Regions from separate parts of the Halomonas sp. AOP12-B1-6 genome, predicted to be linked through region 2. Evidence: predicted binding sites of a transcription regulator. Region 2 holds the regulator's gene; each other region holds the start of a gene.

Region 1 (7,557 bases), on a different contig from region 2:
TCGCCGATGAGCTCAAACGCCTTCAGGATCAGGTGCCCCCCTTCCCGGGTGACCAGGCTGCTGCTCGCGTCGAGAAAGAGCTGGAAATGTCGCTGGCGGAAGCGTTTGCTGAATTTGACCATGTGCCGCTGGCCTCAGCGTCTATTGCTCAAGTGCATGCCGCCCGGCTGCATAGCGGCGAAGACGTGGTGGTTAAAATCATTCGGCCGAGCATAGACCGCGTGATGCGCCAAGATATGGCGCTGATGTATCAAGTCGCCAAACTGCTGTCCAAGGTGCCTGATGCGCGCCGCTTGCGTCCGGTAGAAGTCATTCGTGACTACGAAGCGACGCTGTTTGATGAGCTTGACCTGTATAAAGAAGCCGCCAACACCTCGCAATTGAAGCGTAATTTTAAAGACTCACCATTGCTGTTTGTACCGACCATTTATTGGCCTTTTACGCGCCGACACGTCATGGTACAAGAACGCATTCGTGGCATTCCGGTCGCCGACCTGGACAGCCTAATCGCCCGCGGCACCAACTTGAAAAAGCTGGCCGAGCGTGGCGTTGAGCTGTTCTTCACGCAAGTATTTCGCGATAACTTCTTTCATGCCGACATGCATCCGGGCAATATTTTTGTTAATTGTGACAATCCCGAAGACCCCCAGTACATCGCCATCGACTGCGGCATTGTCGGCAGCCTAACACGCGAAGATCAAGACTATTTGGCGCGCAATCTGCTGGCGTTTTTTCATCAGGATTATTACGAAGTCGCTGCCCTGCATATTGAGTCTGGCTGGGTGGGCGAAAACACGCGTGCTAATGAGTTTGCCGCCGCGATTCGGACGGTGTGTGAACCTATTTTAGAGAAACCGCTAAAAGATATTTCTTTCGGCCAGGTGCTGCTAGGGCTGTTTCAAACCGCGCGTCGCTTCAATATGGAAGTGCAGCCGCAACTCGTCCTACTGCAGAAAACCTTGCTGAATATTGAAGGACTAGGTCGCCAACTTTATCCTGACTTAGATTTATGGAGCACCGCTAAGCCTTATTTAGAGCAGTGGATGAAAGAGCGCGCGGGCGTCGGCGGCTTGTGGGAGTCGTTAAAGCGCCAGGCGCCGGAGCTTTCGCGCCAGCTACCTGAATTACCCGTACTCGCCCATCAGGCGCTCAGCCGCATGGAGCATGAGCATCGCCAGCGGCATCAGCAGGTCGATGCCATTAGCGCCATGCGCCAGCACATGGCTCGTCAAGGCAAGCGCCTGTATCGCTTACGGTTAGGTTTAATAGTGCTGGCGCTGGCGCTCGCCTGGCAGCCGTTAAGCGGTTGGATTGAGCTCCAGGAGTGGCCGGTCTTGGCCGCCGCCGGTATCGGCCTATTGCTGTTAGTCTGGCAATAAAGCGGCGTGACTCAACGATTATAAGGATTTTCATGGACACCGACGCATCATCGACTAGCAATGCGTATGTGCTGGATACTCTCAATGGGGTACTCAAGCAGCGACGTTATGCAGCAGCAGAAGAATCTTATGTTGCGTCCTTGCATCACAAGGGTTTGAACAAGATACTTGAAAAAGTGGGCGAAGAAGCCACTGAAACTGTGCTGGCGGCCAAAGATGCAGAGCACGGCGGTGAGGCTGAGCGCCACGCGCTGATTTCTGAAACGGCCGACCTGTGGTTTCATAGCTTGGTGATGCTGTCTCATTTGGATCTTGATCATCAAGCCGTTTTAGACGAGTTGGCAAGACGCTTTGGCATTTCAGGTCACGATGAAAAAGCCTCTCGCTAGCAATAATATCGACGTTATGGCTACGCTTGGCGTAGGCTTAGCTTACCGGCACCAGTAGTCAGGAAGCATGTAGCTACTGAGCATTCAGTCGCCTAAGCATATAGTGACTAAGAAAGTTAACCTGTACCCATGAGGAAACGCATATGTTAGGTGGTATCAGTATTTGGCAGTTGCTGATTGTTCTGGGCATCATCATCCTAATTTTCGGCACCAAAAAGCTGCGCAATGTAGGCACCGACCTCGGCGGGGCGGTCAAAGGCTTCAAGAAAGCCATGCACGACGAAGAAAAAAACAAAGAGGCTGATAGCGAAGATCCCCATCAGCCGAATGCCAAAGTCAGCCACGAAGAGCCTGGCAATACGTACGATGTGCAGGCTGAAGAGAAGCGTGCCGCTGAACGCAACGAAGAGCGCAAGTAACGCATGCTAGATATCGGCTTTCTTGAGCTCATGCTTATTGGCATTGTCGCGCTGCTGGTGCTTGGCCCAGAGCGCCTGCCACGCGCTGCCCGTACGACGGGTCTATGGATCGGCAGAATCAAGCGCACGGTATCTGGTATGCAGCGCGAAATCAGCGCCCAGTTGGAAGCGGAAGAGCTGCGTCAAAAGCTTAACGATCAGCAGAAAAAGCTCAACGACAGCTTGCACAAAGCGAAGCTGGATGTAGAAAGCATTGTCGATAAACCCACGACAACCCGGGCTAAACCGACTAGCGCAGCAACGCCACGCGAAACATCACAGCCTGAAACACCGCAGAGCGAGATGCAGCAGCGCGCTGCCCAGGCCAACTCTCACTTAGATGACGCGCTGGAAACGGTGCGCGAAGAGGCACCTGCATCCTCCCCAGCGCCTCCCCCGGCCGCATCCTCAGTCAAAACAGACGCCACTGAAGCTGAGCGGGCTGCATTTAATAAGGATAGTAATCACCAATGAGTATGTTTGGCGATTCAAAGGAGCCTCAGCAAGATCAACCACAAGCCCCTCTTATTGAGCATCTAATCGAACTACGTTCACGCTTAATACGCGCCGTGGCTCTTATTTTGGTGATTTTTTTGGGCCTCTATGCCTTTGCCAACGACATTTATACCTTTGTCGCTGAGCCATTGATGGCGCTGCTGCCCGAAGGCTCGCAGATGATCGCGACTGAAGTGGCTTCACCCTTCTTAGCACCGTTTAAGCTGACCTTAGTCGTGGCCGTGTTTATTGCCATTCCTTTTGTACTGCATCAGGCGTGGGCGTTTATTGCACCGGGGCTTTACGATAATGAGAAAGCCCTCGCTATTCCTATCCTGGTCTCAAGCATTGCGCTCTTCTATGGCGGTGCAGCGTTTGCTTATTACGTGGTGTTCCCGCTGCTGTTTGAGTTTTTCACCCAGACAGGGCCGGAAAACGTCGCAGTGATGACCGATATCAACCAGTATTTGAACTTCGTTCTTAAACTATTTTTTGCCTTCGGCGTAGCGTTTGAAATTCCTATCGCGACTTTTTTGCTAATTCTTTCTGGCGCCACCACAGTAGAAAGCCTGTCCAAGAAGCGTCCTTATATCCTGCTGGGCTGCTTCGTGGTGGGCATGCTGCTTACGCCACCGGATGTTATTTCACAGAGCCTGCTGGCGATTCCGATGTACCTGCTTTACGAGGTTGGTCTGCTGTTTGGTCGCCTAGTACGCAAGCGCAAAGCGGAGAAAGAGGCGGCGGAAGAGCAAGAAGACATGCTATAGCGAAGGCACTAATGACGTAGATATCGAAAAGCCGCCGCCATTAATCATGGCGGCGGCTTTTTATATCTACCGTTAACAACCTCGCAATAGTCCTTAATCCATCATTTCTGCGATACGATCGACGAGCTTAAAGATGCCGGTGGCAGCTTCACTGATGCGCGTTGCCAGCATGTACGCGGGTGTCGTTACCACGCTGTGCTCAAAATCAACCACGATATCTTCTACGCTACAGGTGCGGTGCAGCCCGCCCATGGCGCTAATAGCACCGGATACCGCCGGGTCATTCCCCACCGTGACGGCAATACCATCCCCCAGCAGGCGGGGCACCAGTACCGGAGCAATACACATCAGGCCGATAGGCTTGGCTTCTTGACGAAAGCCCGCCAGCGCCTCTTTCAGCGCGTCTAGCACCTGCATATTATCGCTGGCACTGGCAAAGTCTGAAAGATTTTTGGCGACGCCAAAACCACCGGGCACAATCACCGCATCGAAGTTATCCGCATCCAACGCCTCTAGGGGGCTTATTTCCCCCCGCGCTAGGCGAGCAGACTCTAGCAGCACGTTACGCTGCTCGCCTTCAACAACCTCTTGCGTAAGATGATTAACAACATGCTGCTGATCGATATCGGGGGCAAAGCAGCGATACTCAATACCCAACTGGTCTAAGCGCAGCAGCGTCAGCGTGGTCTCATAAATTTCAGAACCATCGTAAACGCCGCATCCGGCTAAAATGACTGCCACCTGTTTGGCCATGCCTATCTCCTTATTATCCGAAACCACGTAGAGTTTGCCGAACGCACTACCGCAAAGCTGTTGCCCACTTTAGTCAGTGTGGTTGTTTGCCACAAGGCGTCTTTCGCCGCAGGGTATGGCTGATATACTGCCGGCAGGCCTTCGGGCACTCTTATTTAACACCCTCATTTGCGATCCTTAATGGAGACAACCTTTGAGTGCACTTACTCCCCGCCACTTTCCTGCCACGCGCATGCGCCGCATGCGCCGTGATGATTTTTCACGCCGCTTAATGCAAGAAAAAACGCTGACGCCCTCCGATCTCATACTGCCGGTCTTTGTTCTTGAAGGTAAAAATCAGCGTGAACCCATAGCTTCGATGCCCGGCGTGGAACGGCTTTCAATCGACCTACTCATTGAGCAAGCTCGCGAAGCGTTTGCATTGGGCATTCCCGCTCTGGCACTGTTTCCGGTCGTCGGCCCTGAGCAAAAAAGTGAGCTAGCCGAAGAGGCCTATAGCGCCAGCGGACTGGTGCAGCGTAGCGTGCGCGCGCTAAAAGAAGCGCTGCCTGAGCTTGGTATTATTACGGATGTGGCGCTTGATCCCTATACCATTCATGGTCAAGACGGCATTTTAGATGAGCAAGGCTACGTGCAAAACGACCGCACCGTAGAAACGCTGTTGAAACAGGCGCTTTCCCATGCAGAAGCCGGTGCCGACGTGGTGGCGCCCTCTGACATGATGGATGGACGCATTGGCGCAATTCGCCAAGTACTGGAGCAAGAAAACTTACACAACGTGCGGATCATGGCGTACAGCGCGAAGTATGCATCGCACTACTATGGGCCATTTCGGGATGCGGTTGGGTCGGCCACTAATCTGGGCAAAGCGGACAAGCGCACCTATCAAATGGACCCCGCCAATAGCGATGAAGCGCTGCATGAAGTGGCCATGGACATCAGCGAAGGCGCCGACATGGTCATGGTCAAACCAGGCATGCCCTATTTAGACGTGGTGCGCCGGGTAAAGGATGAACTCAAGGTTCCCACCTTTGCTTATCAAGTCAGCGGCGAGTACGCCATGCATCGCGCAGCCTTCGATAACGGTTGGCTGGAAGCAGAACCCGTCATACTAGAGTCACTGATGTGCTTTAAGCGCGCCGGGGCAGACGGCATTTTGACCTATTTCGCACTTGATGCGGCCCGGCTATTGCAGCAAGGCTAATGAAGTACAGCGTCGCTAAGCCGCTTATTGGCATGATGTTGAACAAGATGACAATCCAGTGACACGTATTTGTCATCTTCTCCCCGCATACTGCGCTGATCTATCAGTATCAGGCTATGATACGTTCGAGCCATCGACGCGGGGAGATCCACCATGGACGAGCACGTTTCCAGTCCACCATTATCGCCTACCGATCAAACCAGCAGCGACGGCGATATGCCGCTACGTATAAATCGTACGCCCACCGGCGTCCAGGCGCGTGAAGCGCTGCCTGAAACCGATCTTGACGACACCCAACTCTACTTCAACCGCGAGCTGTCGCATTTACAGTTTAATATCCGCGTATTGGAACAGGCGCTAGACGATGCGCATCCGTTACTCAACCGGCTGATGTTCCTGCTTATTTTTTCCTCTAATATGGATGAGTTCTTCGAAATTCGCGTCGCAGGCCTCAAACATCAAATTGCCTTGGGCGATACAACCACGGCAGCCGATGGCCGGTTGCCCAAAGCAGTACTAGCGGAAATATCCCAGCTCGCCCATGCGCAAATTGTCCGACAATATCAAATTCTCAACGAAATGCTGCTGCCCGCACTGGAAGCTCAGGGGCTACGTTTTCGCCGGCGAGATCAGTGGACCAGAGCGCAACAAGCCTGGGGCAGAGCCTTTTTTGATAACGAGATTATGCCGGTCATCAGCCCGATTGGCCTTGACCCGTCGCACCCTTTCCCACGGCTGGTAAATAAAAGCCTCAACTTCATTGTTGAACTGGAAGGCAAGGATGCCTTTGGCCGCGTAGGCGGCATGGCGATTTTGCCTGCTCCGCGCTCGCTACCAAGGCTAATGGCACTGCCCAAGGAGCTATGCGAAGAAGGCTTTTCAGAGTATGTGTTTTTATCATCGATGATTCATGCCCACGCCGATGAGCTATTTCCCGGCATGCGCGTACGCGGCTGCTATCAATTCCGCCTGACCCGCAATGCCGATATGAGCGTCGACCCCGAAGAAGTGTCTGACTTAGCCTCAGCGCTGCGCGGTGAGCTGCTGGCGCGGCGCTATGGCAGTGGCGTACGGCTGGAAGTAGCCGACAACTGTCCGGATGGCTTAGCCAATTTTCTGCTGCGCCAGTTTGAGCTTGAAAATGATGATTTGTACCGCGTTAAAGGTCCGGTCAACTTAACGCGCATGATGTCAGCCTTAGGCGACGTTGACCGCCCTGAGCTGCTTTATCGCCCGTTCATTCCCAGCATTCCCAAAGCACTCAAGGCAGGCAGTCTTTTTGATGCCATCGCGAAGAACGACATTCTGCTGCATCATCCCTTTCAGTCATTTTCACCGATTGAAGACCTGCTGCGCGAAGCGGCTCGCGACCCCCATGTGTTGGCGGTAAAGCAGACCCTTTACCGCACCGGGGCAGACTCGCCTATTGTGAGTGCACTAGTGGAGGCGGCCAGCCAAGGTAAAGAGGTCACCGTGGTGATTGAGCTGCGAGCACGCTTTGATGAAGCCGACAACCTGCAGCTTGCTTCACGCCTTCAAGAAGCCGGCGCCATCGTCGTTTACGGCATTATGGCCTATAAAACCCACGCTAAAATGCTGCATATCGTGCGCCGTGAAAAGGGCGAACTGTGCTACTACGCGCACCTTGGCACCGGCAACTATCACTCCAAAACGGCCAAGCTCTATACCGACTATAGCCTGCTGACCGCGAACAAATTGCTGTGCGCTGACGTACATAAAGTGTTCCAGCAGCTTTCGGGAATGGGCCGCGCGCGTAAAATTGATACGCTGCTCCACGCCCCCTTTACGCTGCACGAGCGGTTAGTCGAAATGATTGACCGTGAAGCGCACATTGCGCGTCAAGGAGAACGCGGGCACATCATTATCAAATGCAACTCGTTAACCGAGCCTAAATTAATTAAAGCACTCTATCGCGCCTCCCAAGCGGGCGTAGAGTGCGACCTGATTATTCGTGGCATGTGCTGCCTGAAACCCGGCGTGCCCGGCGTGTCAGACAATATCCGCGTGCGTTCCATTATTGGCCGGTTGCTGGAACACACCCGCGTATTTCATTTTCACAATGACGGCAAATCAGAAACATGGTGTTCAAGC
Region 2 (7,557 bases):
GCCTTTGGCTTACGTTTGCAGCAGCGCCTGCCCAAGCGCAAGCGTGACGACATTATTGAGTGGGCGCTAACTTCTGCGGCGCTGTGGGATGAAGTGAAAGACCGTCTACATCGTTCTGCCTGGCAGCTTTCCGGTGGCCAGCAGCAGCGCCTGGTGATTGCCCGCACCTTAGCGGTAAAACCCGACGTACTGCTGCTTGATGAACCCGCGTCGGCACTAGATCCCATTTCGACGCTCAAAATTGAGGAGTTAATTCGTAACCTCAAGTCAGAGCTAACCTTGGTGCTGGTGACTCACAATATGCAGCAGGCGGCGCGGGTATCGGACTACACCGCCTTTTTGCATCAGGGCGAGCTGATTGAATACGGGCCAACTGACCAGCTATTCACCAACCCCCGTTTGCAACGTACCGAAAACTACATCACCGGCCGCGTCACCTAGGCCTTATCGACGAAGACATCAGGAGTGGTCCATGGATATTACGAGCGATACCCACAGCCAGCATATCTCCCGCCAGTTCAATCAGGAGTTGGAAGAGCTTAAAACCCACCTGATGGCGATGGGCGGCCTGGTAGAAAAGCAGGTGCAAGATGCCGTCTTTGCTCTTCTAGAAGGCGATACCCGCTTGGCAGAGCAAGTGCGCGACAATGATCGTCAGGTGAACGCCCTGCAGCTGCAAATTGACGACGAATGTACGCGCGTACTGGCCCGCCGCCAGCCGGCAGCATCCGATTTGCGGCTGGTGCTTGCCGTTATTCGCGCTACCTCTGACCTGGAACGCATTGGCGATGAAGCCAGCAAAATTGCCCGTAACGCGCTGCTGTTAAGCGAAAGCACCAGCACCATTCGCGGGCTGGTGGAAGTACGTCACATTAGCGAGCACGTGCGTAAAATGCTGCGCGATGCGCTAACCGCCTTTGCTCGCTTTGATACCGATCTCGCTATGCAGGTAGTGCGTGAAGACGAGCTGGTAGATGATGAGTACAGCAGCGCTATGCGTTCATTAATGACGTTCATGATGGAAGATTCACGCTCGATTACGTCAGTACTGAGCATCATGTGGGTACTGCGTGCGCTTGAGCGCGTGGGCGATCATGCTGATAATCTTGCGGAGTACGTAGTCTATCTCGTGAAAGGCTTAGATATCCGCCACAGCGACCCTGACAACCTAGACCCGCAAGGGTTAAAAAAGCCTTGACCTGATTAGGGTTTCCTCCTGCAATACGTCCAGGTTGCCAGGCAACCTGGACGTTTGAATCATGAGGAGCCACCTAATGCTGGATGCTGTCACTGCCCTTAGCCGAGGTACACGCTGTGTTTATCAGCCGGGTATGCGGCGTTATATTTTCTTGCCCATTCTAATCAACCTCATCGTCTACATCAGTATGCTCAGCTTTGTGCTCTCACGCTTTGATGGCTGGCTGGCGCATTGGATGGACATGGTGCCCACCTGGCTTGAATGGCTGTCGTGGCTTATTTGGCCGCTGTTTGTGATTAGCCTAATCGTCGTCGTGTTTTTTACATTTACGCTCATTACCAGCTTCATTGCCGCGCCTTTTTACGGTTTTTTGGCCGCTAAAGTTGAAATACAGGCAACCGGGCGCGAACCCCTTGATGACCGCAATCTTACCCAAACGGCTATCGATGCGGTGGGTCGAGAGTTTGTAAAACTCGCCTATATCTTACCCCGCGCGATCGGTCTGTTTATCATCAGCTGGATTCCTGGCCTGAATTTGGTTGCGCCACTACTCTGGGCACTATTCTCAGCGTGGGTCATGGCGATAACCTATCTGGATTATCCGATGGATAACAACAAGGTAACCTTTAAAGATATGCGCCATCGCCTTGCGAAGCGCTGGTGGCAAAGCCTGACCTATGGCGGATTAATTACGCTGATTACCTGGATTCCGCTGGCCAATTTATTTCTGATTCCAGGCGCGGTGGCGGGTGCCGTACTGATGTGGGACGAACACTATCGGGGCGTTCGAGATATTACGCCAAGTTAAACGCATAGGCCCCGCAGAAGCGGGGCCTATGGGCGCTAGCGGTCACCGTACTGCTAGTGGCTACCAGTCAGTGCTATCGCCTACATCACGGGTCAGATCTTGCGGGCTGTATTGAGTACCACGGCGCGCGCTTTTGCCAGAATCAGCAGCACTGCTAGACGGCGAGAAATCAAGGCTATCACCGTCATCACGCGTTAGATCACGTGGAGATACTTGAGAATCATCAGACATTTGAGACTGTGGCTTATCGATGACGTCCTGACCAACTGCGCGATCTTTATTCAACTCGATGGATGGGTGAGCCATTGCCAACGGGCTAGCAACCAAACCGAAAGAAATACCTACAATGGCGACTTTTTTGCTTAATTTTTTCAATAACATGGCGTTCTCCTCATTACTGCTACGTACCGCTAACGAGTAGTAAAAGTAACCGTTATCGCATTACTTCACAGCGGCTATGGTTTTCAACTAATTGTACGTGTTAGGAGTGCATACTGGATGCCAAAAAAATAAAAATATTTAAAACAGCTGAAAAATCATATCTTTATTTAAAATAATATTGGATACAAAAAACTAGACCCCGCATAGGCGGGGTCAAAGGCGTCATATAACTCTACGATTGCAAATCGCTTACCAAACCTGTCCATCGCCTTCGTCATGCGTTAAGTCTTTAGCCGTAAAATCAACATCAACGCTGGCATTCGTTGACTCAGCCTTTATAACCGCAGGATAGTCGCCTTCATCATACATTAAGTCGGATGGGCTAACGTCAGCCTGGCCTACTGTGCGCTCTGACTGGGCCTGAATGGGCTCAATATCAACTGCGCGATCTTGGTTCGCATTAATTGAAAAATTTGCAAATGCAAAGGGGCTAGCCAATAACGTTAGTGAAATACCCACTAAAGCTGCTTTTTTAACAAAAATATTTAACATTTTGACACTCCTGAAACTGTTTATACCGCTGGCGTGGAAGAAGAAGCGCCTTCATGGCAAACTTTTTAACTTAATCATCTTCCTTACCCTTAGTAAGCATAAAGAATGCCACAACTAATATAGATTATAAAAAATACTATTAATCAATAGCATATAACACATACATTGCGCACAATAATATGACGCAAAAACAATAACCACGCTAAATAACTGTGCACAAATGTCACATGCGCAAGTTTGCATGTGCCTTTTTGACACACAGCTAGAAAAAAGCAGCGTTGCTGAGTTGAAAAAATATAGGGATGATCGATATCGCTAAAGAGGCGCGCAGTCAGTTAACCATATTTAACGAGCAACATTGAAAAAAGCTAAGGGCAGTAAAAAAACAGCAGACAGCAAAAAATTAAGCCCCACCGGAGGTGAGGCTTAATGTCTAGCTTGCAGATAGGTAATGCTAACGCTAGCTTCCATTCCTTGTGCGGGACTCCAACCGTGGATGTTACCCTCACTAACGTTTTGATTTCCTATTGATTCATCCTTGAATCTAAAAACATCCCTATAGCAGAGTCTTTACAGGCTCTCAGTACTATCTTTCAGTGCGGTCATTACATACCGCTATTTTCTTCAGGCAACTCTTCTGTGCTATCAAAATTAGCATCATCTGAATTACTAGTAGAGTTTGGATCCATATCGCTGGCGTCATCACCAACATCATGCGTTAAATCGTGCTGATTTTGCTCACTGGCGGTATCCGTGTGAGTACCCTGCGGATCCATCGCCTCGTCATCCGCAGTAATATCTTGGTTCTGATCAATAGATGTACTTTGCTCAGATTCTGCGAACGCTAGCGGGCTAGCCATCAAGCCAAACGTTAAACCTAGAATGCCAGCTTTCTTGAGTAATTCCTTGGACATCATATTCCACCTCCGATCGCTGTTTAAACCGCTTAACGTAAGAAAGAAAGGCTAAGTTCAGCCAGCAATTCCTGCGGTCATCTCTCTTACTTGCTTATATTCGCTGCAGCAGACATGCCAAAATCTAATATAATAAAATAAAAACAATAATTATCAAAAACTTATAAAAAATAAGATTACGAAATAAATCTTAATTAGCGATAAAGCGCACCCAAATAGTGTGTAAAAATGACACATGAGTAAAGTTTTACCAATCTTACATGCCAATATTGCACACTTCTACAAATATTGTGCAGCAGGCATTTTAGGGCTAGCTAAGGCGCGAAGCGGAGAATGTACAGCGGAATAAAGCACCCTTACCCGGGTGAGATTCAATCAATAGCTGAGCATCATGGCGTAGCAGCACGTGTTTGACAATTGCCAAGCCCAAACCAGTACCGCCCGTCGTCGTGCTACGCCCTTTATCAACGCGGTAGAAGCGTTCGGTCAGCCGAGGGATGTGCACAGGATCAATTCCCTCGCCGTTGTCCTCAACGTCAATACAGGCTCCGCCAGCTTGGTTATCTTTCCAGCGCAACGTGATGTGGCTCCCTGGCGGCGTGTAGCGAACAGCGTTAAACGCGAGATTAGAAATCGCGCTGCGCATTTCCTGCTCGCTTCCTAGCAGACGTGCCTTGCTGTCAAGCGCAATAGTGATGGTATGCCGCTGATCCGATAGCGCTAGCGCATCCTCACGAACACTCTGTAGCAAAGGGCCCAGCGACAACGGCTGATGATCCTTACCACTTTGGTCAATTTCTAACCGGGACAGCAGCAATAGGTCATTGACCAGGTTCTGCATTCGCTGCGTCTGCTCCTGCATTTGCTGAATACCTTTACCTAAGCGCGGAGGTAGCTGCTCGGCAAGATCGCCATAGGTTTCTAAATAGCCAGAAAGCACGGTGAGAGGGGTACGCAGCTCGTGGGATACATTGGCCACAAAATCGCGGCGCATCTGCTCCAGACGATGCAGACGCGTGATATCTCGCGCCATCACTAGCCGCTCATCGTCGCCGTACAGGGTAATTTGGTACTGCAGAATGCATCGCTCATCAATGGGCGATGTTAGCGTTAGCGGTTCACTATAGTGGCGGGCGTTGAAGTAGCTTATAAAGCCCGGATCGCGGAGTAAATTGGTAATGTGCTGGCCACGGTCGTGGGCCGTCTGCAGCCCAAGCATCGTGGTTGCAGCGCTGTTCCACCACTCTAAATCTCCGTGGCGGTCAAGCATAACGACGCTATCGCGCATCGCCTCTGACGACTCTTGAATACGCGCCAAAGTGGCACGCAGCCGACTTTGTGTAATGCGCTGGCTTTTTTGATAGCGATATAAGCGATCAAACAGTTCGCCCCATATCCCCTGGGCAGCAGGTGGTTCATCATGGGGTTGCAGGGTTAGCCATCGATACAGCGCGCGCAGCTGCCGCAAGTGATAAAACAGATACACTGCCAGTCCAGAAGCCAGCCCCAGCCCCGCTGCATCCAATAGCCAGCCAATGCTTGTCCCCAGCGTGGCGAGCCAGGCCAGTTGCCACAGTTCACGGCTCCATAGGCGCACATTTATACCCGTGAAGAGAAACGGTAACCGGTGCCCCGAACCGTTTGAATCAGATTTTGATGGGTTTCGCCTAGCGCTTTACGCAACCGGCGAATATGTACATCTACCGTGCGCTCTTCAACGTACACGTTGCCACCCCACACTTGATCAAGCAGCTGGCTACGTGTGTAAGCGCGCTCCTGGTGTGTCATAAAGAACTGCAGCAGACGATATTCCGTTGGGCCTATCTCAAGCGCCTTACCATCGGAGCTGACGCGATGACTCACCGGATCAAGCAGCAGTCCATTAACCTCTACGGGATCTTCAACACCACGCGGCGTTGCACGACGCAAAACGGCTTTAAGCCGTGCCACCAACTCGCGAGGCGAAAAAGGCTTGGTAATATAGTCATCAGCACCGGCTTCAAGCCCCTGAATCTTATTATCTTCTTCGCCTTTAGCGGTCAGCATAATAATGGGAATCTCAGCAGTGGCTTCTTCGCGCTTTAAGCGCCTAGCAAGCTCGATACCGCTGGTGCCAGGCATCATCCAATCAAGCAGCAGTAAATCAGGCTGGTGGTCGACGATCAAAGCATGAGCATCCTGAGCGTTATCCGCTTCGAGCACGCGATAGTCAGCCATTTCCAGCGCTACCGCAATCATCTCGCGGATCGGCGCCTCATCATCGACAATCAAAACGGTCTTGGCAGTCATACCAGAGCCTCAAGGGGTGCAAAGAGAGCTAATTCAATGAAAAATAGCTCAATGACATATCGATGACGATAACACCATGACTTGATGACAGTTACATGACAGCGGCGATTATTAGCCCGCCACAGGCCACCAACTTAGCGCAATACCCGCGAAAATAAACAAACCTGACCAAAAATTATTGAGGAACGCCTGAAAGCACGCATCTCGGGCACGGTGAAAAATTAACCGCTGCTGATGCAGAAAAGTGGCCGCCATTCCCGCGAGTCCTAACCAGAAAAAACCGCCTAGACCCACTCGCCACCCTACCCATGCTAATAGCAGCAACGTCACCACTTGTAATAAAGCAATAATGACGCGGTCCGCATTACCAAACAGCACGGCTGTCGATTTAATACCGATTTTTAAATCATCGTCGCGGTCCACCATGGCGTACTGGGTATCGTACGCCACGGTCCAAACCACATTAGCAAAAAACAATAGCCAAGCCTCCAGCGGGACATAGCCCAGCACAGCGCCAAACGCCATGGGGATCGCCCAAGCAAAGGCGGCGCCCAGCACGACCTGAGGAAGGTTGGTATAGCGCTTCATAAACGGATAAATAATCGCTAGCAGCACGCCACCCAGCGAGAGCATCACCGTGAACCAATTGGTCAGCAGCACCAAAATGAAGGATATCGCGATCAATGCGATAAACAGCAGCTGGGCCTCGGTTTCGCTAATACGACCGGTGGCTAGAGGACGATTTTTAGTGCGCTTTACATGCCCATCAAAATGACGGTCGGCATAGTCATTCACCACGCAGCCTGCGGCACGCATGGCGTAAACGCCGGCAACAAAAATAAGCAGCACATTGCGCCCCGGCACGCCCTGCGCGGCAATCCATAGCGCCCAAAGAGCGGGCCACATTAATAGCCACGTGCCTATGGGCCGATCCAAGCGCATCAGCTGTAAAAAGTCTGCCACGCGAGCCAATCCCTTCGGCCGCAACAGTGAACGATCCATGCTTACCTCACGAAAAAGAAAACGCAGCTGCTAGCCTAGCGCGAAGGCAGATCAAGGTCATCCGCCATTGCCCGCAAAAAGTACTCTTGTACCAATAACGACAGGCCACCATGCGTAAATACGGAGCGGCGGCCCCAGCTACAATCCTGCTCGACCCCATGTAGGCTAGCAAAAGGCGGGCGTTGTGTTGTCGCCTCTAATGGCCCTCGCACTAAGTCTGGCTGGCGAAATAACCAGCTGCCTAACGAACGCTCGCCCAAACGATCTAAACGCTGGCCTTTTAGCTGTGTCAACGGCGCTACTGAGCGCGCGACCACCCACGGCGTTTCATCTAAACACAGCGCTACTTCACGCAGCCATGCATAGCGTTTAGGGCCAATCCCCAGCGCCTGGGCTTCATCGGGCAGCGGCCA
Region 3 (7,557 bases), on a different contig from region 2:
GCGCCAAGCAGCAAGCAGATCAGCATGGGGGTATAAAGCGCATGCTCACGTAAATCTGTATCGCTACCAAGAATCTCTGACAGCGACCAGCTGTCGCTAGCAATGCCCAGCAGTATCAGGCCAGCCATTAACGCCAAGCCGCCGGCGACGGTCACAAATAATCCCTGACGCGCTGACTTGCGTGCCTCAATATCCGCATGATTAAAACCAATCAGCAAATACGAGGTAATACTGGTTAACTCCCAAAAGATGAACAGCGTTAATAAGCCGTCGGCCAATACCAGCCCTAGCATGGAAACCATGAAGGCTATTAACGCGATATGAAACCGCGCGAGATCAGGATGATCTTTCAAATAGCCGCCGGCATAAATTAAAACGAAAGCACCAATGACGGTAATCAACAGCCCGAAGAGTAGCGACAGGCCATCTAACAAAAACGTAAGGCTGATACCCAATGACGGCACCCACTGCCACTCGAGTAGCAAGCTGCCATTGCCAATCACATAGGGAGCCTGAAGGGCTAACCACGCCGCCAGCCCTGCTGGGAATACTGCCAGCACAAGGCTTGCGCGCTGGCCGAACCATCGATGCAGCAACGGCGACGATGCAGCCAGCAAAAAACCCATTAATATGGCAAGTTGCATCTAGCATTATCTCCTAAATAACGAAACGCCCCACCGTTAGATCGGGCGCGAGGGCTATGGGCACCATGCCTTTGGACTGGAACGCCAGCGTTGAATAATAGTGATTTCAAAGTGAGACAGCTTATAACAGACAGTTTTGCCTGACCAGTCAAACGCTTAAATGCAAATAGCCGCAGCGAAGTAACCCCCGCTACGGCTATTATTGCGCTTTAGAAAAAATCAGTGGGCAGGCAACCATCCGGCTAATTCGTTATTAATCACGGCAAGCAGTGCCTCTATATGATCGTCGCGATCATTCAAGCACGGTATGTAGCTAAACGTTTCACCACCTGCCTTCATAAAGCTATCGCGAATCTCTTCTTCTATCTCTTCAAGGGTCTCAATGCAGTCTGATGAGAAAGCGGGTGAGATAATCGCGATGTGCTTGTGCCCCTGTTGAGCCAACTCAGCCACGTGCTTAACGGTAGCCGGCCCCAGCCACTTCTCGGGGCCAAACTTCGATTGAAAGGCGGTATCCACTTCTTCTTTGCTAAAGCCGAGTGTTTCGCGCAGCAGCCGCGTTGTTTTCTGACACTGGCAGTGATAAGGATCCCCTTGCTTCAGGTAGCGTTCAGGAACTCCGTGATAGCTAGCCACCAGCTTGGTTGGACGCGTCGGCAACTCGGCGTACGCCTCTTGCACAGAGTTAGCCAGAGCCCGAAGATAGGTAGGATGGTCAAAATACGCGGGCACCGTACGGATATAAGGCTGCCACTTCATCTTCATCAGCGTACGAAACGCTTGGTCGTTAGCCGATGCTGTCGTTGGTGAGCCGTATTGAGGATAAAGCGGGAAAAATACGATTTTTTCGCAGCCCTTCTCTTTTAAGCGCGTCAGCACACTTTGGGTTGAAGGATTTCCATAACGCATACAGAAATCAACTTCAACATCATCACCATAAAGCGCCTTTAAGCGCGCTGTCATTTTCTCGGTCTGCGCGCGAGTTATGGTCAGTAGCGGACTTTCATTTTTGTCGTTATTCCAGATACTGCGATACGCTTTACCCGACGAGAATGGGCGTTTAGTCAACACAAGCAGTTGCAGCAGCGGCTGCCATTTCCAGCGGGCATAGTCGACCACGCGCGGATCAGAGAGAAACTCATTTAAGTAACGACGCACGGACCAATAGTCAGTGGCATCCGGCGTACCTAGATTTGCGAGCACAACACCCACTTTGGCACGCGGCACCGGCGGGTGATCACTGGACGCGTGCGCTAAACGCCCTGCCCCAGGCTGATCCTTGACGACGCTTTCGGTCATTACATTTACTCCCGAAAATACCTAAACAATTGAAAAAAGGTCATTAAAAAAATAAAAAGACACAAAATATGGCGACTTAATTGCCAAGCGGCTCACGCAAATTCTATCACTTATCGGCATACTGTCGGCATAAAGTTATACTACAATTACTGCTTGTATAACTATTTTGAAAATAGCTACCGATAGGCGAATCATTATGAACCGTTTTACGCCATTAAAGGCCCGCCCTCCGGTCACTCTATTTCACGATGGGCACTGCCCCTTCTGCCGCCAAGAAATTGCCTGGCTAGCCAAACATCACCACATAGACCACATCGCATTAGTGGATATTCAGGATGAGTATTTTAACGCGCAAACGCACGGATGCGAATTCACCGCCATGATGGGGCAGCTGCATTTACACGATAGTCAGGGAAAGTGGTATATCGGAATGGATGCCAGCCGTGCCCTGTATGCAGTATTGGGCTACCGGCGGCTAGTGTGGATATCGTGCTTGCCGGGGATACGCGGCCTAATGAACGCGGGTTACCGGTTTTTTGCCCGTCGCCGAATACGAATCGGGCAGTGGTGGGAAAAACGTCAATCTAAAGCTTAGCAAGGTGGCGTAAACGCGTTAAAAGACGAGCGGCATACGCGAAGTAAGTGGCTCACTGTAGTGCGTGTCGCGACCAATGACTTCATCGTGAGGCACGTGCTGGACTAAATAAGCACGATGAATCTCGGCACGCTTAAGCTCCATATAAACATCATCTAACGAACGGAACAGCATCGGCTTATTGCGCTGCATTAACATATGGCGCTCGCCTTCAACATCCTCTAACTCAATTTGATAAAAACGACTACCCGAATGGATAATCACGCGTATTTCGAAGTTGTCGTGGCTGGCGACAAACTGTTTAAGATCTTTCAACTCCATGGTTCACTCCTGTTATTGATACATACTAAATAGGGCACAGCATGGCTGTGCCCTATGACATTTCAGTTGCCCTATTATTACATTGTCATGACAGCTTTCAGTTTCATGACAGCTTTCAGTTTTATGACATTCAACAACTAAGACGACGCTAGTGCAAGAGAGTTCCAGACCAAAGCGTCAACAAATGCGATTAATTACTGATATTCAGAGGGGTCGATCGCTTTACCCAGTGAATTGCGATCAATCCAATTGCCGCCTTTCGTTTCTTTATAGCGGAAAACTACTTTATCTCCCACGGTGACGGGAACCTCTCCGTCTTCGGTTTGATAGCTGTATCTCTCGCCCTCCACTACCAGGTGGTAACGATAAAGGTCCGGCATACCCAGCCACTCTTTGAAAGGCCCTTCCCGCTCTAGTGACTGTAGCTCACCGCGACCTTCAAGCTTAGGAAGACGCTGCCGATTACCGCGCCGAAATCCACCTGCCATTTGCTACTCCCATTTTTGCATTGCACATCAAGTTAATCGCCAAACGAATCGCCGTAGCTATCCGGGGCTAAATCTTCAAAGCGCGTATATTTACCAATAAACGCCATATGTACCGTACCGATAGGTCCGTTACGCTGCTTACCAATAATTAACTCGGCAATCCCCTGGTTGTCGGGATTGTCAGGGTTATAAACTTCATCGCGATAAACAAAAGCGATAACATCAGCATCCTGCTCGATAGCGCCCGACTCACGCAGATCCGACATAATAGGACGCTTGTTAGGACGCTGCTCCAACGAGCGGTTCAGCTGTGAAAGCGCGACGACCGGGCAATTAAATTCTTTCGCTAAGCCTTTCAAAGAACGCGAAATTTCAGAAATCTCACCGGTGCGGTTTTCACTGAAGCCAGGGATCTGCATTAGCTGAAGATAATCGATCATGACCAGCGCAATGTTGCCATGCTCACGAACTACTCGACGCATCCTGGAACGCATTTCATTGGGCGACAATGCGGCCGTATCATCGATAAACAGCTGCTTATCTTTGAGCAGATTCACCGCAGAGGTTAAGCGTGGCCAGTCTTCGTCTTCTAATTGACCGGTACGAACACGAGTTTGGTCAATCCGACCAAGCGAAGACAGCATCCTCAGCATCAACGATTCCGCGGGCATCTCCATCGAGAACACCATCACCGGCTTGTCGCTGGCGATGACCGCATGCTCGACCAGGTTCATGGCAAACGTGGTTTTACCCATTGATGGCCGGCCGGCAATAACCACCATATCCGACGGCTGCAGACCCGTGGTCATATCATCCAGGTCACGAAAACCCGTCGAAAGACCGGTCATCTCACCTTTCAGGTTAAACAACTCATCAATACGGTCGACGGCTTTGGTTAACAGCTCACTCATGCCAATAGGGCCGCCCGTTTTAGGGCGTTCCTCAGCAATTTGGAACACTAACCGCTCAGCTTCATTGAGCAGCTCATCCGCCGGACGCCCTTGAGGCGTAAAGGCGCTGTCAGCAATTTGATTAGCCGCGCGGATCAGCTTACGCAGCGTGGCACGTTCACGCACAATATCGGCATAGGCACGAATGTTGCTGGCAGACGGCGTGTTACGCGCAAGCTCGGCCAGAAATGCCAGGCCACCCACGGTATCCAAGTGATCGCGTGCTTCCAGGGCCTCAGAGATCGTCACCACGTCCAACGGCTGTGCGGATTCGGCTAAATGAATCATCACATTGAACACCAATCGGTGTTCATAGCGATAAAAATCATCGGCCACCAGACGCTCAGAGACGTTATCCCACGCCTGATTATCCAGCATGAGCCCGCCTAATACCGACTGCTCTGCCTCAAGCGAATGCGGCGGCAGTTTTAGCGCGGCCGTTTCTTTATCAGCAGAAGGCGTGTCCTGCATGGCAAGCTCCTTTAAATACGACAACGTACCCAGTAAAGATGCTTATCTTAGCCGAGCCCATACCGCGCGACGACCCACATCATCAAGATGTTGCCTTAAAGTACCCGGCGCTAATGAACTGGATAATTTAGGCAACGTCCAGAAATAACAAAAGGCGCGGGAAAACCCGCGCCTTTTGAGGCGTACGTGTCAGCGCAAAGAATTACTCTGCGACGACAACCACGCGTACAACGGCATCCACTTCAGCGTGCAAGTGTAGCGCGATGTCGTATTCGCCAGTTTGGCGAATCGGGCCATTCGGCATACGTACTTCGCTCTTGGCAACATCGATGCCAGCAGAGGAAATCGCGTCGGCCAGGTCACGTGGACCAATCGAACCAAACAGTTTGCCTTCGTCGCCTGCTTTGGAAACCAAAGACAGTTCGATGTCGTTCAACTGCTCAGCACGCGCTTCAGCTTCAGCTTTACGCTCAGCGGCTTGTGCTTCGAGCTCAGCGCGCTGCACTTCAAACGCTTCGATATTGTCTTTGGTGGCCGGTACGGCTAAACCGTAAGGCACCAAATAGTTACGACCATAACCAGGCTTAACAGTGACCTTGTCACCCAGGCCGCCCAGCTTACCAATGTTGTCGAGCAGAATGACTTCCATCTCGTAAACCTCTTGTCAGTTGCTGCGGGCAAGGCGTGCGCGAACGTTCGCGAATGTATCAATCAGCCCCAACAGCAGCACAATGAGAATCGTGGGCCAGGTCGTGATTAGCAGCACATAAAATGCGACTAGCCACAGCCCGTTCATCCCCTTTAATCCAATAAACCCGTGCACTAACGCAACGCCAGCTACCAATAGCGGAATCCAGCCAAGCATGGCCAGCGCGTGGACACCTAACAGCGAGCCTGCCACCCCAATCACGGCCAAAATGGCCAATTCTTTAGGGCTCAAGCGCAGTGCGTGAAACTCTTCGCGAAAGCCGCCTGGGTTGTACAACCCAGCTTGCCAGCTTCGTGCAAGCGCTAAACACACTATTGCTGCCAACAGCACCACGAGCCCGGTAACTCCCCCCACTACCAGCGCGGCAATGGTTTGAGTATCGTAGCCTTGGTTGGCAAATTCCGTGAGCATGCGATCCACTTCTTGCGAACCTTCTCGCAATTGCTCAAGCATTAGCTCTGTACCACCTGGCGGTGAAAAAATGCCAAGTTGAACCATGACCACAGCGACCAATGTCCCCACAATCAATGTTTCTCCCCAACGCATCCTTTCGCGCAGGATGACGGCCATCAGCGTTACCAACAATATGCTAGCAAGCGGAATCACATCTCCCTGGGCCCACCACCAGCCAGCCGGTAGCGCTGCTGCGATGATCACCGGTAGTGCAGGCGCAAAGCCTTTACGTAAGGTCATCAGCGCGGCAATGGCTGCTCCTAACCAGAACAGCCAAGGCACTAGCGTTGCCAGGGCCGCCACGCCTGCAGCGTAGGGCGTGCCCCGCATCAGCCATCGGGCTAGTGCCAGCATCACGTTAAACGCTTACTGGTGGCTATCGGAGTAGGGCAGCAGTGCCAGATAGCGCGAGCGCTTGATAGCGGTCGCCAGCTGACGCTGATAGCGTGCTTTGGTACCGGTAATACGGCTTGGAACGATCTTGCCGGTTTCGGTGACGTAAGCCTTCAGCGTGTCCAGATCTTTATAATCGATCTGTTTGATGCCTTCAGCAGTAAAACGGCAAAACTTACGGCGACGGAAAAAACGTGCCATGGACTAGCTCCTTAAAACGTGCAGTGAAAAAAATCAGGCAGTTTCTTCTTCTTCAGCGCGCGGTTTTTCTTCGCGACGCGGACGTTTTTCTTCTGCCGGTTTCATCATCGGGGAAGCTTCAGTAACAGCTTCCTTGCAGCGTACAACCAGGCTGCGGATGATGGCGTCGTTGAAGCGGAAGATATTCTCGATTTCTTCGAGAGTCTCGCCAGCACATTCGACGTTCATCAGCACGTAGTGGGCTTTGTGGATCTTGTTGATCGGGTAAGCCAAGTGACGACGGCCCCAATCTTCTAGACGGTGCACAGTGCCGCTATTTTCAGTAACGATGCTGGTGTAGCGCTCGACCATAGCCGGCACCTGCTCGCTTTGATCCGGGTGGACCATAAACACGATTTCGTAATGACGCATGGAATCTCCTTGCGGTTTGACAGCTTCCTTAGTGTGCCACTGCTAAAGCAGATAACGACGACTGGGAAGCAAGGAGTTAACTGAAGTGTTCAGTGGCCGCATAAGCAATCACTGAAGCATCAAACAGATCGTTTATTTCAATTACCACTGTTCACAGCTAACGCCCGCTTGCATACAAACGGGCGCGTGTATCTTAGTGGCGCGGGGGTTAACTTGCAAGCTGCCGCTGACGAACAGCTTCAAACAGACAAATTCCGGCCGCGACCGACACATTCAGGCTAGACACCTCACCCGCCATCGGCAGCTTAGCGAGGTTGTCACATGCTTCACGGGTTAACCGACGCATGCCCTTGCCTTCAGCGCCCATCACCAGAGCGGTCGGGCCAGTCATATCGATTGCAAATAAGCTGGACTCCGCCTCACCCGCCGTACCGGTTATCCAAACGCCCGCATCTTTGAGCTTGGCGAGGGTACGCGCCAAATTGGTGACTTGGTACACCGGAACAACTTCGGCAGCGCCGCAGGCCACTTTACGCACGGTGGCATTCAGCGGCGCCGCTTTATCTTTCGCGACAATCACGCCGTGAGCACCGGCGGCATCGGCACTGCGTAGGCAGGCGCC
Region 4 (7,557 bases), on a different contig from region 2:
ATACAAGATCTGCGACACACATTAAAGCGATCTTTCGCAAAGCCCTTGTGAAACACTCCTCCCAATAGTAACTTCTTTAGAAACTTTCGTTTCATAATTCTAAAACCATACGAACCATGCTTCAAATGGCAATGTTTCAAATGACAGTGTCTCAAATGACAGTGCTTCACCGTTTGGCCCTTGTTGATCTAGTGGCTAGACGATGTCATTGCTCGGCTCACACTAGGCATTTATAACTAAGCATTTATAACTAGGCATTTATAACAACGGCTGCCCTCAAGGGTGGCTTTAAATAACGCGAGGCAACGCATGTCCCAACAAATCCCCCCTTCGCCCTCCCCTGAACGCCCAGTGCCTAAGAAAAGCTGGTGTAGAATCCCCGATATCTACGCCGTTTTGTTCATATTTATTGCGCTAGCGGCGATCGCCACGCACTTTGTGCCCGCAGGGCAGTTCGAGCGCGTTCCAGGCCCGGCTGGTCGTATCACCATCGACCCGACCTCTTATGAACAAATAGCCCCCTCTCCAGTGGGCATTGTCGATTTCATGCTGGCGATTCCCAACGGCTTGATGAGTGCCGGGGAAGTTGTCTTTTTTACCTTCATGATTGGCGGCATGTTCATGGTATTGAGGCATACCGGCATTATCGAGATTGGTGTCGATAAGCTGACTAGGCGCTTTGCCCGACAAAGCCTGCTGACCATTCCAGTGCTGATGACAGTATTTGCCCTCATCGCGACCGTTATTGGCACCCAGGAGCTGGCGCTGGTTTACGTCCCGGTAATCCTGCCACTGATGATTGCATTACGCTTTGACTCAGTGACGGCGGCGGCGGTGGCTTTATGTGCCACTACTGTCGGCTTCACTACCGGCGTACTCAACCCCATCAATACCGGCCTGGGCCAGCAGCTTTCAGCACTCCCGCTTTATTCAGGCTACGGGCTGCGCATCTTGGCGTTTATTGTCATGCTGGCGGCGGCCATTTTCTTTGTCATGCGCTACGCCCGCAAAGTGCATAACGAACCATCCTTTAGCCTGCTCAGCAGTGACCCGGGCGAGTCTGAAAAGCGTTCGCTCTATCAGCATGCCGATAATGGCCGCGCACTGGTGGCCAACGGTCGTCAAAAGCTAGCCGCAATCGCGGCCTTTGCCTTCTTCGGCGTGCTAATTTACGGCGTGTTACAGCAAGGCTGGTTCATGATGGAGATGGCCGGGCTTTTCATCATTATGGGGATTGTGGTGGGGCTGATCGCGGGGCTTAACACCGACGAAATATGCGCAGGCTTTAACCAGGGCTTCCGTGATGTGCTCGTGGGAGCGATGATCGCAGGGGTTGCTCGCGGTGTCGCCGTGATGCTGGAAGATGGTCAGATCATGGATACGCTGGTGTTTGGACTGGGCAATCTGGTTGGCGGCCTGCCCACGTTACTGTCGGCTATTGGCATGTTCTTCGCCCAGCTAGGCTTTAACTTCATCATTCCTTCCGGTAGCGGTCAGGCCCTGGTGACTATGCCGCTGATGGCACCGCTTTCCGATATTATTGGCGTCACACGACAAACCGCGGTGCTGGCTTTCCAGCTCGGCGACGGCATTGGCAATATTCTTTACCCAACGTCAGGCTACTTTATGGCCACGCTGGCACTGGCTGGGGTGACGTGGCAAAAATGGGTCAAGTTCTTCTTCCCCCTCTTTTGCATATGGGTGCTGATTGCGTTGGCGTTTCTTGTGTTCGCTCAGGCGACTCAATGGAATGGTTAACCAGTAAACAAAAAACGTTAGCCAAAATAGTCAAAACGGCCAGAAATCAAAAGATCTGCTTTCTGTCATTCAACTATCACCTTTGTTGAAGAAGATAGATGTAGCTGACCCTGCTCAGCTACATCTTATCTTCTTTGCAAAGGTTAAATAGTGATGATGAAACCGATACTCGCCACAGCCTTACTCGCCTTTGTATTTACGGATTCAGCTTATTCTCAGCAGGCCTTTCCTGCCACCTTGTCCAGTCATGCTCAACTGCCCGGCAGCACGTTTGTAGCGGCCCCATCCGGCGCCGCTGAACACTACAACACCTCAGGCCGCTTTACTGGAGAAGAAGGACGTATTGAGCAGTTATACACTAACGTACAAGCCACTGGTTTAGCGCTCCCTTTTCCCAGCCAGCCGCTGCAAGGGTTTTCAGGTATACGCTCGCTTGGCGACGATCGTTTTCTGGTCTTAACCGATAACGGCTTTGGCTCTAAGGCGAACTCTTCCGATATCATACTGATGTTTAACATCATAAACCCCGACTGGAAAACCGGACGCGTCACTATTGAGGAGACCGTTCAACTCTCGGACCCAAACCGCAAGGTACCCTTCCCTATTATGAATGAAGCCACCCCCGGGCGATTTTTGACCGGTGCTGATTTCGACATCGAATCGATCCAGCCGGTGGGTGATACCTACTGGATTGGTGATGAATTCGGCCCCTGGATTATCCAGGTCAATAAGGAGGGTGAAGTGTTGCAAGTGATAGCCACAAACCCAGGCGGCACGATGATGCGCTCGCCCGACAATGCCTTTGCCCTGACCCCAAACCCCGGCGCACCACTTTCAGATGATGTTGTCGTTTTTCGCTCCGGTGGCTATGAGGGTATGGCGCTCTCCGAAGACCACACAACGCTCTATCCATTGTTGGAAAAGCCTGTATGGGACAGTAATGATAATGCCCCGGAAACCATTGATGGCACGCCCGTCTTAAGAATGTTCGAACTCAGCACTGACACAGGCGAATGGGGCGATACAACTCGCTATTACCCACTCGCGTCAGCGGATCATGCCATTGGCGACTTCAATCTTATTGAGGGCACCCGCGGCCTGATTATCGAGCGTGATAGCCGCCAAGGAGACCCTAGAGCAGAGTGGGCGAACGATCCCGCCGAGTTCAAGCGTATCTATCTTATCGACCTCGATCGCACGAACGAGCAAGGTGTGCTTGAGAAAATCGCCTATATAGACCTCATGGACATTCAAGATCCCAACGGCATCGCACCGCGAGGCACGATCGACGGCACGTTTAATTTTCCCTTTGTGACTATTGAGAACGTGGATAGAGTCGATGAAAGAACTATCGTGGTCGCCAACGACAATAACTATCCGTTCTCGATTGGTCGCGAGCAAGGGCAGGCTGATGATAATGAGATGATACTGCTTGATGTGGCAGACTTTCTGAACGCCGAATAGCAAGAATCAGCGTGAGGCTAGGGCGCTAGCGGACATCTTCGCCTCACGTTGAAACGCCAACGATTTCTAACGTATGTGCTAATCGATACTCATGATCGGTGTTTCAAGTTCACTGAGCTCAACGTACATATCGCTGATCGCGCTGATCCGCTCTCGCCCCTCTGCCAGGCGACGGTGTAAAACGCCGTTCGCCAGCAAACAAATCAGGCTATTGGCTGCGGCGTAACTATCAAATGCCGAGAGGCTTTCAAGCGGCGTTTCCATAAACCAGGTGACTTGAGCGGCGAAATTCACCGCGGTTGGATCAGCAATTAATGCGACCTTGGCCGGCGAGCGCTCAAGCGCATCCACCAGCGCAGCAAACGCCGCGGGGCGGCGGCGAAATCCAAACAGCACCACAACATCCTGCTCGGAGAGATCGACAATTTCTTCCGCTAACGACTGGTTAGGATGTGGAACCACCCGCACCTGGGTGCGCGCTTGAATCAACTGCTGACGAAAATGTAGTGCTAACGGGTAGCTGTTACGAAACCCGATCACAACCACATGGCGTGCGCTATCCAGATGCTCTACCAGCGCAGCAAACTGTTCCGACGCTATCCCGTTCAAGCAGCGCTGCAGATTTTCCTGCTCGCGCTGCAAATGACGCTGGAACGGCGCGCCGGCCTCTTCCTGCATGGCATTTGCGTCGATCACTAGCGGCACGCCTAAGTTGCGCAGCTGGCGGGCATGGTCTTTAACGGTACGATAGCTCTCAAACCCCAGCCGTTTGAACAGACGGCTGACCGTGGATTTAGATACCCCGGTCAAGCGCGCCAAATCGGCCGCGCTATACACCGCCAGATCGTCAAAGTGGTCGAGAATGAAGCTCGCGACGCGCTGCTCCTGGGCACTTAACTCGTCAAACTGAGCGGTAATACGCTGTCCGATATGCGGCGTCATAACATCCTAATAAACTAGTTTAATGTCACGTTGATGCGGGATGATGCTCGGCCCAATGGCGGGCGATATCAACTCGCCGCGCAACCCAAACGCGGTCATGGCTTTCGATATAATCTAAAAAGCGCTGCAATGCTCGAAAACGCCCAGGCCGCCCAAGTAAACGACAGTGCATTCCAATAGAGAGCATTTTCGGCGCCTCTTCCCCTTCTGCGTAAAGCACATCAAAGGCATCACGTAGATAGGTAAAGAAGTGATCTGCGGTATTGAACCCCTGCGGGGCGGCAAAGCGCATATCATTAGTGTCGAGCGTGTAAGGCACAATTAAATGATTATGATCACTGCCCTGACTATCGGTGACACGAGTCCAGAAGGGTAAATCATCGCCGTAATAGTCGCTATCGTAAAGGAAGCCGCCCTCGTCCAGCACTAGCTTGCGCGTATTAGGGCTATCGCGGCCGGTGTACCAGCCTTGCGGCTTCTCACCATAAAGCCGCTGAAAAATCTCCATGGCCTGCTGAAGGTGCGCCCGCTCAACGTGCTCCGAGACTTCTTGATAGTGAATCCAGCGATAGCCATGGCAGGCAATTTCGTGGCCTAGCTCTTTAAACGCCTGAGCGACGTCAGGATTACGCTCCAGCGCCATCGCCACGCCAAATATTGTGAGCGGTAAATCACGTTTTTCAAATTCGCGCAGAATGCGCCACACCCCGGCCCGCGAACCATATTCGTAAATCGACTCCATGCTCAGGTGACGATCAGGATAGGCTGGTGCGCCGATAATCTCAGATAAAAACTGCTCTGAGCCTGAATCACCATGCAGTACGGAATTTTCGCCGCCCTCTTCGTAGTTGAGCACGAATTGGACGGCAATCTTTGCCTTTCCGGGCCAGTTAGCGTGGGGCGGATTTCGTCCGTAACCGATTAGGTCACGAGCGTAGAGGTTCGAAGGTGATGACGACATGCATAGCTCCTTGATTCCAATTCTTAGCTATCGCTGGATAAAACATAGCCGAGATAGCGCGCTTAGAGAACCTGCAAACAATTTGTATACAAAATAGCGGCATTGACGATCAACCGCAACGCGCCCACAGGCTAGTAGACTGGAATCCACAGGTCTTTTTCACACTAACAATGAATCTATCAGCCGCACCCATAGCCACTAGCCGCCATTTCTGGCTGTCTTTTTTATGACCAGCTCAATTTAGTTACTTGCACTACGCTGAAAATCGCCCTATTTTCGTATACAAGAAAATAAATATTGTTTACATGCGGATTACTTATCATGCATATACGAATTATCAACCCCAACACCACCGCCTCCATGACCGCTGCTATTTATAATGCAGCGCTGCAACAGGCAGGTGCTGGCACTCAGATTAGCGCCTCGCAGCCGGACGCGGGGCCCGTTTCAATTGAAAGCCACTTTGACGAAGTTATTAGCGCGGTCGGCGTGGCAGAAGAGGTTCTTAAAGGCGAGCGCGAAGGCGGTATTGATGCCTACGTGGTGGCTTGTTTTGGCGACCCTGGCCTACTTGCCGCAAGGGAGCTGACCCGTGCGCCGGTCATTGGTATTGCCGAAGCAGCGTTCCATCTTGCCACGCTGATCAGCACTCGCTTTTCGATTGTCACCACGCTGGGGCGTACCGGCATTATCGCTGAGCACTTGCTTCAGCAGTATGGTTTCAGCCACCACTGTCGGCGCATTCGCGCAGCTGAAATTCCGGTCTTGGACCTTGAGCATCATCCTGAGGCGGCATTTGCCCGCATTGTCGAAGAGTGCTGCCGTGCGCGGGATAAAGATGATATCGGCGCCATCGTTTTAGGCTGCGGCGGCATGGCTAATTTGACCCAACAGATTAGTCGCGAAGTAGGTCTGCCGGTGATTGAAGGCGTCAGCGCAGCGCTGAAACTAGCTGAATCACTGGTTAGCTTAGGGCTGCACACCAGTAAGCATGGCGACCTTGCCTACCCACGACCAAAAGCATTCACGGGTAAGTTTGCGGCGCTTTCTGATCTTTCACTGCCGCTTAACTCATAGTCTTCCGATATGACGGACAGCACCTTAACTGACAGACATCACTAACTGACAACGCTCGCAATATTGCTAATAATAATTAATATTATACAAGATAAGCAACACGTCCATTAGCACGCCACGCCGCAAGCGTTGCTTGGGTATGAAAATACTCAAGCTACCAATAAAACCGATAATCTTGCGAGGACTACATCATGAGCACTTCAACTTCGGCTCTTGCGTCAAAGAATCAATCTCCTGCGAACGACACGGTGGGAACAAAAAGCATGGGGGCTGAAAGCCTGGCCCCTCAAGACACCCGAATAATGGGGCGTAGCTCCTACTTTCTGGCGTGGTTCGGCGGCTGCGTTTCCATTGGCACCTTTGCCATGGGTTCAAGCGTTGTCGGCACGTTAAACCTGCTACAAGCTACGCTGGCCATTGCCATCGGATGCTTTGTCATCGGCATTGCCCTGGCCATTAACGGGGCCGCAGGCTACAAGTACGGCATACCGTTCATGGTTCAAGCACGTAGTGCGTTCGGCTTTACCGGCACGCGGTTGCCTGGATTAGTTCGCGCGGTGCCTGCGGTAGTGTGGTACGGCTTTCAAAGCTGGGTTGGCGCAGGGGCACTGAATATGGTGTCGGCTACGCTGTTCGGTTTTGACAACCTTATTTTCTACTTTATTACCTTCCAGTTTTTGCAAATCGGCCTATCGGTCATGGGGTTCCAGGGCATCAAATGGCTAGAAAACATCGGCAGCGTTTTTATCCTAGCCTCACTGATGTACATGTTTTACGCCACGGTGCAGCGCTATGGCGATGAGCTTTCAGCCAGCCTGCTAACCATGGAAGGCTCATGGGGCATGCCCTTCTGGGGTGCGACCATGCTATTTCTTGGCATATACAGCACCATGATGCTCAACGTTAGCGACTACTCACGTGAGCATAAAAAAGGCACGGCCCAAAGCCTGCTGACGACCATTTATGCCATGTCGATTCTGCCCTGCACGCTATTTATGGGTTTGATTGGCTACATGGTTTCGCAAGCCACCGGCACTGCAGACCCTATCCAAGTATTTGCTAACGCCGTCGACAATACGCCGCTGTTGATGACCACCCTACTATTCATCGCCTTCGCACAGGTCACCACCAACGTACTCAATAACGTGGTGCCGCCGACCTACGTATTGATGGACGTCTTTAAGATCAAGTTTCCGATCGCCACGATCATCGTTGGGCTACTGGCGTTTGCCACATTCCCTTGGAAGCTTGTCCAGCCAGGCTCTGCAGCGGGCCTACAGATGTTTGTGCAGACCTATTCAGCATTCCTCGGCCCCATCTTTGCCATCCTCGTCGTCGACTACTACATCATTCGC

What was found. Region 2 encodes PhoB, which activates phosphate uptake and scavenging genes when phosphate is short. Its sites were predicted from a motif close to TGTCATANNNNTGTCANA; they were not measured.
Region 1: the regulator PhoB is predicted to act here: its motif matches at 5,492-5,509, upstream of ppk1 (polyphosphate kinase 1).
Region 3: the regulator PhoB is predicted to act here: its motif matches at 2,935-2,952, upstream of ACT3TR_RS09780 (DUF6482 family protein).
Region 4: the regulator PhoB is predicted to act here: its motif matches at 1,822-1,839, upstream of ACT3TR_RS11735 (esterase-like activity of phytase family protein).

What each region holds. Positions count from the first base shown of each region.
Region 1 is NZ_JBQSYK010000003.1:694,528-702,084, forward strand. Features, by position in the region: gene ubiB (ubiquinone biosynthesis regulatory protein kinase UbiB) at 1-1,379, shown strand, start outside; gene ACT3TR_RS12210 (phosphoribosyl-ATP diphosphatase) at 1,412-1,768, shown strand; gene tatA (Sec-independent protein translocase subunit TatA) at 1,912-2,187, shown strand; gene tatB (Sec-independent protein translocase protein TatB) at 2,191-2,700, shown strand; gene tatC (twin-arginine translocase subunit TatC) at 2,697-3,488, shown strand; gene elbB (isoprenoid biosynthesis glyoxalase ElbB) at 3,582-4,241, opposite strand; gene hemB (porphobilinogen synthase) at 4,435-5,445, shown strand; gene ppk1 (polyphosphate kinase 1) at 5,599-7,557, shown strand, end outside.
Region 2 is NZ_JBQSYK010000002.1:660,388-667,944, forward strand. Features, by position in the region: gene pstB (phosphate ABC transporter ATP-binding protein PstB) at 1-441, shown strand, start outside; gene phoU (phosphate signaling complex protein PhoU) at 473-1,198, shown strand; gene cysZ (sulfate transporter CysZ) at 1,275-2,006, shown strand; gene ACT3TR_RS08375 (hypothetical protein) at 2,067-2,387, opposite strand; gene ACT3TR_RS08380 (hypothetical protein) at 2,637-2,939, opposite strand; gene ACT3TR_RS08385 (hypothetical protein) at 3,545-3,856, opposite strand; gene phoR (phosphate regulon sensor histidine kinase PhoR) at 4,164-5,450, opposite strand; gene phoB (phosphate regulon transcriptional regulator PhoB) at 5,453-6,142, opposite strand; gene ubiA (4-hydroxybenzoate octaprenyltransferase) at 6,254-7,144, opposite strand; gene ACT3TR_RS08405 (chorismate--pyruvate lyase family protein) at 7,180-7,557, opposite strand, start outside.
Region 3 is NZ_JBQSYK010000003.1:146,635-154,191, forward strand. Features, by position in the region: gene ACT3TR_RS09765 (putative monovalent cation/H+ antiporter subunit A) at 1-644, opposite strand, end outside; gene hemH (ferrochelatase) at 864-1,943, opposite strand; gene ACT3TR_RS09775 (thiol-disulfide oxidoreductase DCC family protein) at 2,140-2,538, shown strand; gene ACT3TR_RS09780 (DUF6482 family protein) at 2,557-2,859, opposite strand; gene ACT3TR_RS09785 (hypothetical protein) at 3,054-3,347, opposite strand; gene dnaB (replicative DNA helicase) at 3,380-4,768, opposite strand; gene rplI (50S ribosomal protein L9) at 4,971-5,417, opposite strand; gene ACT3TR_RS09800 (hypothetical protein) at 5,433-6,284, opposite strand; gene rpsR (30S ribosomal protein S18) at 6,297-6,524, opposite strand; gene rpsF (30S ribosomal protein S6) at 6,558-6,935, opposite strand; gene rlmB (23S rRNA (guanosine(2251)-2'-O)-methyltransferase RlmB) at 7,144-7,557, opposite strand, start outside.
Region 4 is NZ_JBQSYK010000003.1:576,930-584,486, forward strand. Features, by position in the region: gene ACT3TR_RS11730 (YfcC family protein) at 310-1,758, shown strand; gene ACT3TR_RS11735 (esterase-like activity of phytase family protein) at 1,912-3,222, shown strand; gene ACT3TR_RS11740 (MurR/RpiR family transcriptional regulator) at 3,301-4,164, opposite strand; gene puuE (allantoinase PuuE) at 4,190-5,125, opposite strand; gene ACT3TR_RS11750 (aspartate/glutamate racemase family protein) at 5,447-6,202, shown strand; gene ACT3TR_RS11755 (NCS1 family transporter) at 6,394-7,557, shown strand, end outside.